One region of the Kitasatospora sp. NPDC057936 genome, then DNA from elsewhere that is predicted to be linked to it. Evidence: predicted binding sites of a transcription regulator. Region 1 holds the regulator's gene; each other region holds the start of a gene.

What was found. Region 1 encodes HrcA, which represses chaperone genes, less so after heat shock. Its sites were predicted from a motif close to TTNGCACTCNGNNNNNCNGAGTGCNAA; they were not measured.
Region 2: groES (co-chaperone GroES) is a predicted target of HrcA. The motif match lies at 1,984-2,010, and genes of this name have one in related genera.
Region 3: groL (chaperonin GroEL) is a predicted target of HrcA. The motif match lies at 1,672-1,698, and genes of this name have one in related genera.

The regions. Positions count from the first base shown of each region.
Region 1 is NZ_JBHVPD010000003.1:9,506-12,779, forward strand. It holds gene htpX (zinc metalloprotease HtpX) at 50-970, opposite strand; gene hrcA (heat-inducible transcriptional repressor HrcA) at 1,220-2,254, shown strand; gene dnaJ (molecular chaperone DnaJ) at 2,332-3,274, shown strand, end outside.
Region 2 is NZ_JBHVPD010000018.1:97,065-100,338, forward strand. It holds gene ACFVU9_RS12825 (polysaccharide deacetylase family protein) at 1-656, shown strand, start outside; gene ACFVU9_RS12830 (methyltransferase domain-containing protein) at 708-1,874, opposite strand; gene groES (co-chaperone GroES) at 2,153-2,458, shown strand; gene groL (chaperonin GroEL) at 2,575-3,274, shown strand, end outside.
Region 3 is NZ_JBHVPD010000025.1:81,682-84,955, reverse strand. It holds gene groL (chaperonin GroEL) at 1-1,516, opposite strand, end outside; gene ACFVU9_RS16205 (cold-shock protein) at 1,827-2,027, opposite strand; gene ACFVU9_RS16200 (ubiquitin-like small modifier protein 1) at 2,572-2,850, opposite strand; gene thrC (threonine synthase) at 2,874-3,274, opposite strand, start outside.

The DNA of each region.
Region 1 (3,274 bases):
AGGCGGGTCGGCGGGTCGGCGGGTCGGCGGGTCGGCGGGTCGGCGGGGCTCAGCGGCCCAGCTGGGCGGAGATCTTCGCCAGCTGCTCCAGCCGCTTCTCCAGCGTCGGGTGGGTGGAGAGCAGCTGGGAGGCCGTCTCCTTGGCGCTCAGCGCCGGGGCGAAGTAGAAGGCGTTGTAGGGCTGGGCCTGGCGCAGGTCCTTGGACGGGATCGCGGCGATCTGCCCGGTGACCTTGGTGAGCGCCGACGCGAGCGCGCTGGGCCGGCCGGTGAGCTGGGCGGCGGCGCGGTCGGCGGCGAGCTCGCGGTAGCGCGACAGCAGCCGCGTGAGCAGGAAGCTGATCGCGTAGACGACGATGGACACCAGCGGGATGATCAGCGCCGCGATCGCCGCGTTCTGGTCGTTGTTGTTGCGCCCGCCGCCGATGAACCCGCCGTACATGGCGATCCTGGTCATCGCCCCGGCGAGGACGCCGAGGAACCCGGCGATCGTCATCACGGCGACGTCCCGGTGGGCGACGTGCGAGAGCTCGTGCGCGAGGACGCCCTCCAGCTCCTCGGGCTCCAGCCGGCGCAGCAGGCCGGTGGTGACGCACACGACGGCGTTCTGCGGGTTGCGGCCGGTGGCGAAGGCGTTCGGCATGTCGCTGTCGGCGACCGCCACCCTGGGCTTGGGCATGTCGGCGAGCGCGCAGAGCCGGTCGACGGTGCCGTGCAACTGCGGGTACTGCTCGGGGGACACCGGGCGGGCGCCCATGGCCCGTTCGGTGATCTTGTCGCTGAACCAGAACTGGGCCACGAACAGCCCGCCGGAGATCAGCACGATCAGGGGCCAGGCGCCGCGCAGCAGCACGATCAGCAGGCCGGTGAATCCGACGTACAACAGCCCGATCACGAACATGGTCCCGACCATCCGGCCGGTCAGGCCGCGGTCGGGCGCGAATCGGGTGTGCTGGGCCGAGCTCGACATCGCTTGCTCCTCCGTTCGCCGTCCGCTATCGATGCTGCCACCCGGACGGCCGCGGGGCACCACCCCCGCGCCGGGAACTGCGGGCAGGATCACCCCCGCTGCGCCGTTCCTGCCGTCGGACCCGGGCCGTACACTGGCAGGTAGGGTTCTGGCACTCGTGCGCTCAGAGTGCCAAACCCGGGCCTTCCAGGCCCGCATCAGCTCGATACGTCACAACGGACAACGTGCGAAGACGGAGGTGCGTGCCCCATGGCCGGTGAGGTCCGCCAGCTCGACGACCGCAAGCTCGCCGTGCTGCGCGCGATCGTCCAGGACTACGTGGGCACCGAGGAGCCGGTCGGCTCGAAGGCCCTGGTGGAGCGGCACAACCTCGGGGTCTCCCCGGCCACCGTCCGCAACGACATGGCGGCGCTGGAGGAGGAGGGGTACATCCACCAGCCGCACACCAGCGCCGGGCGCATCCCCACCGACAAGGGGTACCGGCTGTTCGTCGACCGGCTCGCCGAGGTCAAGCCGATGAGCGCGCCCGAGCGGCGCGCGATCCGGCACTTCCTGGAGGGCGCGGTCGACCTGGACGACACCGTCGCACGCACCGTGCGGCTGCTCGCCCAGCTCACCCGGCAGGTCGCCGTCGTGCAGTACCCCTCGCTGAGCCGCTCCACCGTGCGGCACATCGAACTCGTCGCGCTCGCCCCGGCCAAGGTGATGCTGGTCCTGATCACCAACACCGGCCGGGTCGAGCAGCGGATGGTGGACTGCCCGGGCACCGTCGGCGAGACGGCCTTGTCGGACCTGCGGGCCCGGATCAACGCGCGGGCCGTCGGCCAGCGCCTGCCGGACGTCCCGGCGGCGCTGGAGGAGCTGCCCGCGATGTTCGAACAGGTCGACCGGCCGACCGTCACCACGGTCCTGGCGACGCTGTTCGAGGCGCTCGCCGAGCAGAACGAGGAGCGGATCATGCTGGCCGGCACGGCCAACCTGACCCGCTTCGGCCACGACTTCCCGCTCACCATCCAGCCGGTCCTGGAGGCCCTGGAGGAGCAGGTCGTCCTGCTCCGCCTCCTGGGTGAGACCACGGACGCGGCGATGACGGTCCGGATCGGCCGGGAGAACGCCTACGAGGGGCTGAATTCCACCTCGGTGGTGTCCGTCGGCTACGGTTCGGGCGACGAGAGCGTGGCCAAACTGGGTGTGATCGGTCCGACCCGGATGGACTATCCGGGCACAATGGGGGCGGTGCGAGCGGTGGCGCGGTACGTGGGTCAGATCCTGGCCGAGTCGTAGCAATCAGCCACCGCTGGACAGACCAGCGGTGGTGCCCTGTCGCAGCACTACTACAGGCGGAACAAGCGGAGCATTAGGTGGCCACGGACTACTACGCGGTACTCGGCGTCCGACGGGATGCGGGGCAGGACGAGATCAAGAAGGCGTTCCGGCGCCTGGCACGCGAACTGCACCCGGACGTCAACCCGGACCCGAAGACGCAGGAGCGGTTCAAGGAGATCAACGCCGCCTACGAGGTGCTCTCCGACCCGCAGAAGCGGCAGGTCTACGACCTCGGCGGCGACCCGCTCTCGCCGGGCGGCGGCGGTGGCGCGGGCGGCTTCGGCGCCGGCGCGGCCGGTTTCGGCTTCTCCGACATCATGGACGCCTTCTTCGGCGCCGCGGCCGGCCAGCGGGGCCCGCGCTCGCGCACCCGCCGCGGGCAGGACGCCATGATCCGGCTGGAGATCACCCTGGAGGAGGCCGCGTTCGGCACCACCAAGGAGCTCCAGGTCGACACGGCCGTCACCTGCACCACGTGCAGCGGGGAGGGCGCCGCGCCCGGCACCTCCGCGCAGACCTGTGACATGTGTCGCGGCAAGGGCGAGGTCTCCCAGGTCACCCGGTCCTTCCTGGGCCAGGTCATGACCTCCCGCCCCTGCCCGCAGTGCCAGGGCTTCGGCACCGTCGTGCCGACCCCGTGCCCGGAGTGCGCCGGCGACGGCCGGGTCCGCGCCCGCCGCACCCTGACCGTCAAGATCCCGGCCGGTGTCGACAACGGCACCCGGATCCAGCTGGCCGGCGAGGGCGAGGTCGGCCCCGGCGGCGGCCCGGCCGGCGACCTGTACGTCGAGATCGCCGAGACCACGCACACCGTCTTCCAGCGGCGCGGGGACGACCTGCACTGCACCGTCACCATCCCGATGACGGCCGCCTCGCTCGGCACCCAGGTGCCGCTGCAGACCCTGGACGGGCTGGAGGAGGTCGACATCCGGCCCGGCACCCAGTCCGGCCAGTCGATCCCGCTGCACGGCCGCGGCA
Region 2 (3,274 bases), on a different contig from region 1:
CCCCCGCGCCGCCCGCCGACAAGCCCGTCAAGCTCGAACGGACCGGCACCGTACCGGTGTTCAGCGACGTGAAGACGAGCGACAAGGTCGTCTTCATCACCATCGACGACGGCGCCGAGAAGGACCCGAAGTTCGTCGAGATGCTGACCGACCTCAAGGTGCCGATCACGATGTTCCTGACCAAGGACATCGTCAAGAACGACTACGGCTACTTCAAGCCACTCCAGGCGCTCGGCAACCACATCCAGAACCACACCGTCACCCACCCGGTGATGAGCAAGCTCACGCCGGACAAGCAGAAGTCCGAGATCTGCGACGACCAGAGCGCGCTCACCCAGCAGTACGGCACCGCGCCGCTGCTGTTCCGCCCGCCGTTCGGGGACGGCGCCAACACGCCGACGCTCAACACCTCGGTGCAGGAGTGCGGTCCGCGGGCGGTCGTGCTGTGGCGCGAGTCGATGCAGATCCACGACATGCAGTACCAGGCGGCGGACAAGAAGCTGAAGCCCGGCGACATCATCCTGGCCCACTTCCGCGGGCCGAAGGAGCTCAAGGGCGCCACGATGACCCAGATGTTCGGCGAGCTGCTGGCCCGGATCCAGGAGCAGGGCTTCTCGGTGGCCCGGCTGGACGACTACATCCAGCCGCCGGCGTAGCCGTCCGGTCCGTCCGTCCGGTCAGCCGCTCCGTCCGTCAGGCGCGGCCGATCAGACCGGCTGACCGAGCATCATCAGCGGGCCGTTGTCGGTGCGGCTGAGGATCACCGTGACGGAGTTCGGCCCGGAGGGCTTGAGCTGGCGGCGCAGCTCCTCCGGGGTGATCGCCATCCCGCGCTTCTTGATCACCACCGTGCCGACCCCACGCTCGCGCAGCAGGGCCTTCAGCTTCTTGATGTGGAAGGGCAGCACGTCGGTCAGCTCGAAGGCGTGCGCGTACGGCGTCGGGACCAGCTCGTCCGAGGTCAGGTAGGCGATCTTCGGGTCGATCAGCCGTCCGCCCACCTGCTCGGCCACCTCGGCCACCAGGTGGGCGCGGATCACGGCGCCGTCCGGCTCGTACAGGTACCGGCCGACCGGCCCGGCCGCCGGGTCGGGCAGATCGCCGCCGGTGAGGCTCGCGGCGTGCGGCAGGAGCGTCGCGCGGTGCGGGTGGGCGGCCTTGGTGCCGAACCAGAGCACCGCCTCCTTCACGTCCCCGTGGTCGGAGACCCACTCGGCCTCGGCGTCCTCGGGGACGGCCTCGTGCGGGATGCCCGGCGCGACCTTCAGCGCGCCGATCGGGGTCCGGCGGCCGGCCTCGACGGCCCACGAGAGCGGCGGGGCGTACGCCTCCGGGTCGAACACCCGGCCGCGCGCCGTCCGTCGCGCCGGGTCGGTGAACACCGCGTCGTAGCCGGTGACGTCCACGTCGGCGACGTCCGCGCAGCGCACCTCGACCAGGTCGGCGAGGCCCAGCGCGGCGGCATTGGCGGCGGTGGCCGCGCAGGCGGCCGGGTCCCGGTCGACGGCCAGCACCTCGATCCCGGCCCGGGCCAGCGCCAGGACGTCCCCGCCGATCCCGCAGCACAGGTCGGCCAGCCGCCGCACCCCGAGCCCGGCGAAGCGCTGCGCGCGCCACTCGGCGACGCTGCGCCGGGTGGACTGCTCGACGCCGTTGGGCGTGAAGTACATCAGGTCGGCGTCCGCCCCGAACTTCGCGCGGGCGCGCTGGCGCAGCCGCGCCTGCCCGAACGCCGCCGACACCAGGTCGGCCGGGTGCTCGCGCCGCAGCCGGGTGGCCAGCGCGAGCTCCTCCTCGGGCGTGAACTCGCGCAACGCGGCGAGCAGGTCCTGTCCCTCGGGGGTCAGCAGCGGCTGGAGGTTCTCGGTGTCCACGGGGCCATTCTCGCCGGTCGGGCGGTGTGGTGGCCGGTCCCGGGCGGTCGTGCAGGGCCGCGCGGGACGGCGGCCGCGCGTCCGCGGGCCGGGACGGCGGGGCGCGTCGTTGGCACTCTGGTTGACTGAGTGCTAACACGGGCCTATGGTCGTCCTTGGCACTCTCCACCTGGGGAGTGCTAACGCGAAGACGCGTGCCTGACCCCCGCGACGGCAGGTGCGCAGGTTCGCCCCTTACCCGTTAGAAAACCCCGTAATCTCCGAAGGGGAGCTCGGACGTGACCACCAGCAGCAAGGTTGCCATCAAGCCGCTCGAGGACCGCATCGTGGTCCAGCCGCTCGACGCCGAGACCACCACGGCCTCCGGCCTGGTTATCCCGGACACCGCCAAGGAGAAGCCCCAGGAGGGTGTCGTCCTGGCCGTCGGCCCGGGCCGCTTCGAGGACGGCCAGCGTCTGCCGCTCGACGTCGCCGTCGGTGACATCGTCCTGTACTCGAAGTACGGCGGCACCGAGGTGAAGTACCAGGGCGAGGAGTACCTCGTCCTCTCCGCCCGCGACGTTCTCGCCATCATCGAGAAGTAAGTCGTTCCGACCCGCCCCGGATCCGTGTCCCAAGTGACAGGGGCCCGGGGCGTGGTTGTTGGTTCACGTAGTTCGGCGGCCGGTGGGCCGGCCGCAGCCCCGAGGGAATAGGGAACATGGCGAAGATCCTGCAGTTCGACGAGGACGCCCGCCGCTCGCTGGAGCGCGGTGTCAACAAGCTGGCCGACACCGTCAAGGTGACCATCGGCCCCAAGGGCCGCAACGTCGTCATCGACAAGAAGTTCGGCGCCCCGACCATCACCAACGACGGTGTCACCATCGCCCGTGAGGTCGAGCTGGACGACCCGTACGAGAACCTTGGCGCTCAGCTCGTCAAGGAGGTCGCCACCAAGACCAACGACGTCGCGGGCGACGGCACCACCACCGCCACCGTGCTGGCCCAGGCCCTGGTCAACGAGGGTCTGCGCAACGTCGCCGCCGGTGCCGGCCCGGCCGCCCTGAAGAAGGGCATCGACAAGGCCGTCGCCGCCGTCTCCGAGCACCTGCTCTCGGTGGCCCGCGAGATCGAGGGCAAGGACGACGTCGCCGCCGTCGCGTCCCTCTCCGCCCAGGACACCCAGGTCGGCGAGCTGATCGCCGAGGCGATCGACAAGGTCGGCAAGGACGGTGTCATCACCGTCGAGGAGTCGAACACCTTCGGCGTCGAGCTCGAGTTCACCGAGGGCATGCAGTTCGACAAGGGCTACCTGTCGCCGTACTTCGTCACCGACGCGGAGCGGCAGGAGGCGGTCCTGGAGGACCCGTACATCCTGATCCACCAGGGCAAGATCTCCTCGATCCAGGAGCTCCTGCCGC
Region 3 (3,274 bases), on a different contig from region 1:
AGGCGGCGTTCTGCAGCGCCGAGCGGGTCACCTTGGCCGGGTCGATGATGCCCACGGCGATCAGGTCGACGTACTCGTTGGTGGCGGCGTTCAGGCCGTGACCGGCGGGGAGGTTGCGCACCTTCTCCACCACGACGCCGCCCTCGAGGCCAGCGTTGGTCGCGATCTGCTTGATCGGGGCCTCCAGCGCCACGCGGACGATGTTGGCACCGGTGGCCTCGTCGCCCTCGAGCTCCAGCTTGTCGAACGCGACGGCGGCCTGCAGCAGGGCGACGCCACCACCGGCGACGATGCCCTCCTCGACGGCGGCCTTGGCGTTGCGGACGGCGTCCTCGATGCGGTGCTTGCGCTCCTTGAGCTCCACCTCGGTGGCCGCGCCGGCCTTGATGACGGCCACGCCGCCGGCCAGCTTGGCGAGGCGCTCCTGGAGCTTCTCGCGGTCGTAGTCCGAGTCGCTGTTCTCGATCTCGGCGCGGATCTGGTTCACGCGGCCCGCGACCATCTCGCTCTCGCCGGCACCGTCGACGATCGTGGTCTCGTCCTTGGTGATGACGACCTTGCGGGCGCCGCCCAGGAGGTCCAGACCGGCGTTCTCCAGCTTCAGGCCGACCTCCTCGGAGATCACGGTGCCGCCGGTGAGGGTGGCGATGTCCTGGAGCATGGCCTTGCGGCGGTCGCCGAAGCCCGGGGCCTTGACGGCGACGGACTTGAAGACGCCCTTGATCTTGTTGACGATCAGGGTCGAGAGGGCCTCGCCCTCGACGTCCTCGGCGATGATGACGAGCGGCTTGCCGCTCTGCATGACCTTCTCCAGCAGCGGGAGCAGGTCCTTGATGCCGCCGATCTTGGAGTTGGCGATGAGGATGTACGGGTCCTCGAACGTCGCCTCCATCCGCTCCAGGTCGGTGGCGAAGTAGGCGGAGATGTAGCCCTTGTCGAAGCGCATGCCCTCGGTGAGCTCGAGCTCCAGACCGAAGGTGTTGCTCTCCTCGACGGTGATGACGCCTTCCTTGCCGACCTTGTCCATGGCCTCGGCGATGAGCTCGCCGATCTGGGTGTCGGCGGCCGAGATGGAGGCGGTGGAGGCGATCTGCTCCTTGGTCTCCACGTCGGTGGCCTGGGCCAGGAGCTGGTCCGAGACGGCGGCGACGGCCTTCTCGATGCCGCGCTTCAGGGCCATCGGGTTGGCGCCGGCGGCGACGTTGCGCAGACCCTCGCGAACCAGGGCCTGGGCGAGCACGGTGGCGGTGGTGGTGCCGTCACCCGCGACGTCGTCCGTCTTCTTGGCGACCTCCTTGACGAGCTCCGCGCCGATCTTCTCGTACGGGTCCTCGAGCTCGATCTCCTTGGCGATGGAGACACCGTCGTTGGTGATCGTGGGGGCGCCCCACTTCTTCTCCAGCACGACGTTGCGACCCTTGGGGCCGAGCGTGACCTTCACTGCGTCGGCGAGCTGGTTCATGCCACGCTCAAGGCCGCGGCGAGCTTCCTCATCAAAGGCGATGATCTTGGCCATCTGAAGTGGTCCTCCGGGACACGGTCGACTGCTCGGACCAAGGGGTGCCCGCGACGGACGGCCAAGGTGTGCGGGGGTCTATTCCCCTACCGCTCCCAGGGCCTCACCGACCCGGTCCGCTGTCACTCTCAAGCTGTGAGTGCTAACGCCAATGATTAGCACTCCGGGTGGTCGAGTGCAAGCCCAATCGCCAAGCCGGGAGCCGCCGCGGGAACGCCGACGGGCCCGCACGACGCGTGTCGCGCGGGCCCGTCGAGAAGCGAGTGGTCACCAGCCGTGGGCCGCGCCGAGCTCCTGGAGCCGGAAGGGGTCAGACCGCGCGGACCATGTCCGCCTGCGGGCCCTTCTGTCCCTGGGAGATCTCGAACTCGACCCGCTGGCCCTCCTCGAGGGTGCGGTAGCCGTCCATCTGGATCGCGCTGTAGTGGACGAAGACGTCCGCACCACCGTCGACCGCGATGAAGCCGTAGCCCTTCTCCGCGTTGAACCACTTGACGGTGCCCTGAGCCATTCCGAACTCCCCTAGTGCTGTGCTGGCCCTTCACGGTCCCGCAGGTCGCGGGCCCGGGTTGGTTGTGAAGGCCGGCCCGGGGAACCCCCCCTGGGCGCAGCCGTGCACGCCGCGATCAACCGCCCCGAACGGCATCCGTGAGCGGGTGATTGCGTCGACCGCGGCTGAATGTATCCGGATCGACGCCCTCTGCAACAGGGCCCTCCGCGGTGAATTCCGGGTCCGCGTCAAGGGACAGGACGGGCCGAATCGGAAGGAACTCCGCAATTCACGCCGGACATAGCGGACGGATTACACAAATCCCCTGGAGAATTCTGACATCCGCGTGACATGTTTCCCGGACCCGGTCCCCGGGCGGTCTCAACGGACGGACGGCGGAGCGGCGGTTCGCACGGGGAGGGTGAGGGGGACCCTTGTTCCCGGCCGAGCGACACTCTACTCCCACTCGACCGGGAAATATTCCCGCCGAAATGCGAGCGGCCGCCCCCGCGCACGGAATGCGGAATTCCGTGCGCGCGGGCGGCCGGTCGGAGCGGGGCGCGGCTCAGCAGCCGCCGGCCACCGCCGGAATGATCGAGACGCTGGCACCGTCCTTGATCTCGGTCGCCAGTCCCTCGGCGAATCGCACGTCGTCGTCGTTCACGTACACGTTCACGAAACGGCGCAGCTTGCCGGTGTCGTCCAGGATGCGCGCGGAGATGCCCGCGTGGTTCTTCTCCAGGTCGGCGATGACGTCGCCCAGGGTCCCGCCGTCGGCGGTGACCTCGGCGGACCCGCCGGTGTAGGTGCGCAGGATGGTGGGGATGCGGACGGTGGCGCTCATGGGTGGCTCTCCTCGTGGGGGAATCAGGCGGACGCGAGGCCGGCGGTGCGGAAGGACTCCAGCGTCGGGCGGATGACCGCGGTCATCCCGGCATCGGCGACGGCGTCCAGGGTCTTGAGGCCGTCACCGGTGTTGATCGCGACGGTCTCCTTGGCCGGATCCAGCTGCCCGGTCTCGACCAGCTTCTTGAGCACGCCGACGGTCACGCCGCCCGCGGTCTCGGCGAAGATGCCCTCGGTGCGGGCCAGCAGCCGGATGGCGGCCACCACCTCGGCGTCGGTGACGTCCTCGACCGCTCCGCCGGTGCGCCGCGCGATGTCCAGCACGTACGGGCCGTCCGCCGGGTTGCCGATCGCCAGCGACTTGGCGATGGTGTCCGGCTTCACCGGCTTGATCACGTCCCGGCCGGCCTTGAACGCCGCGG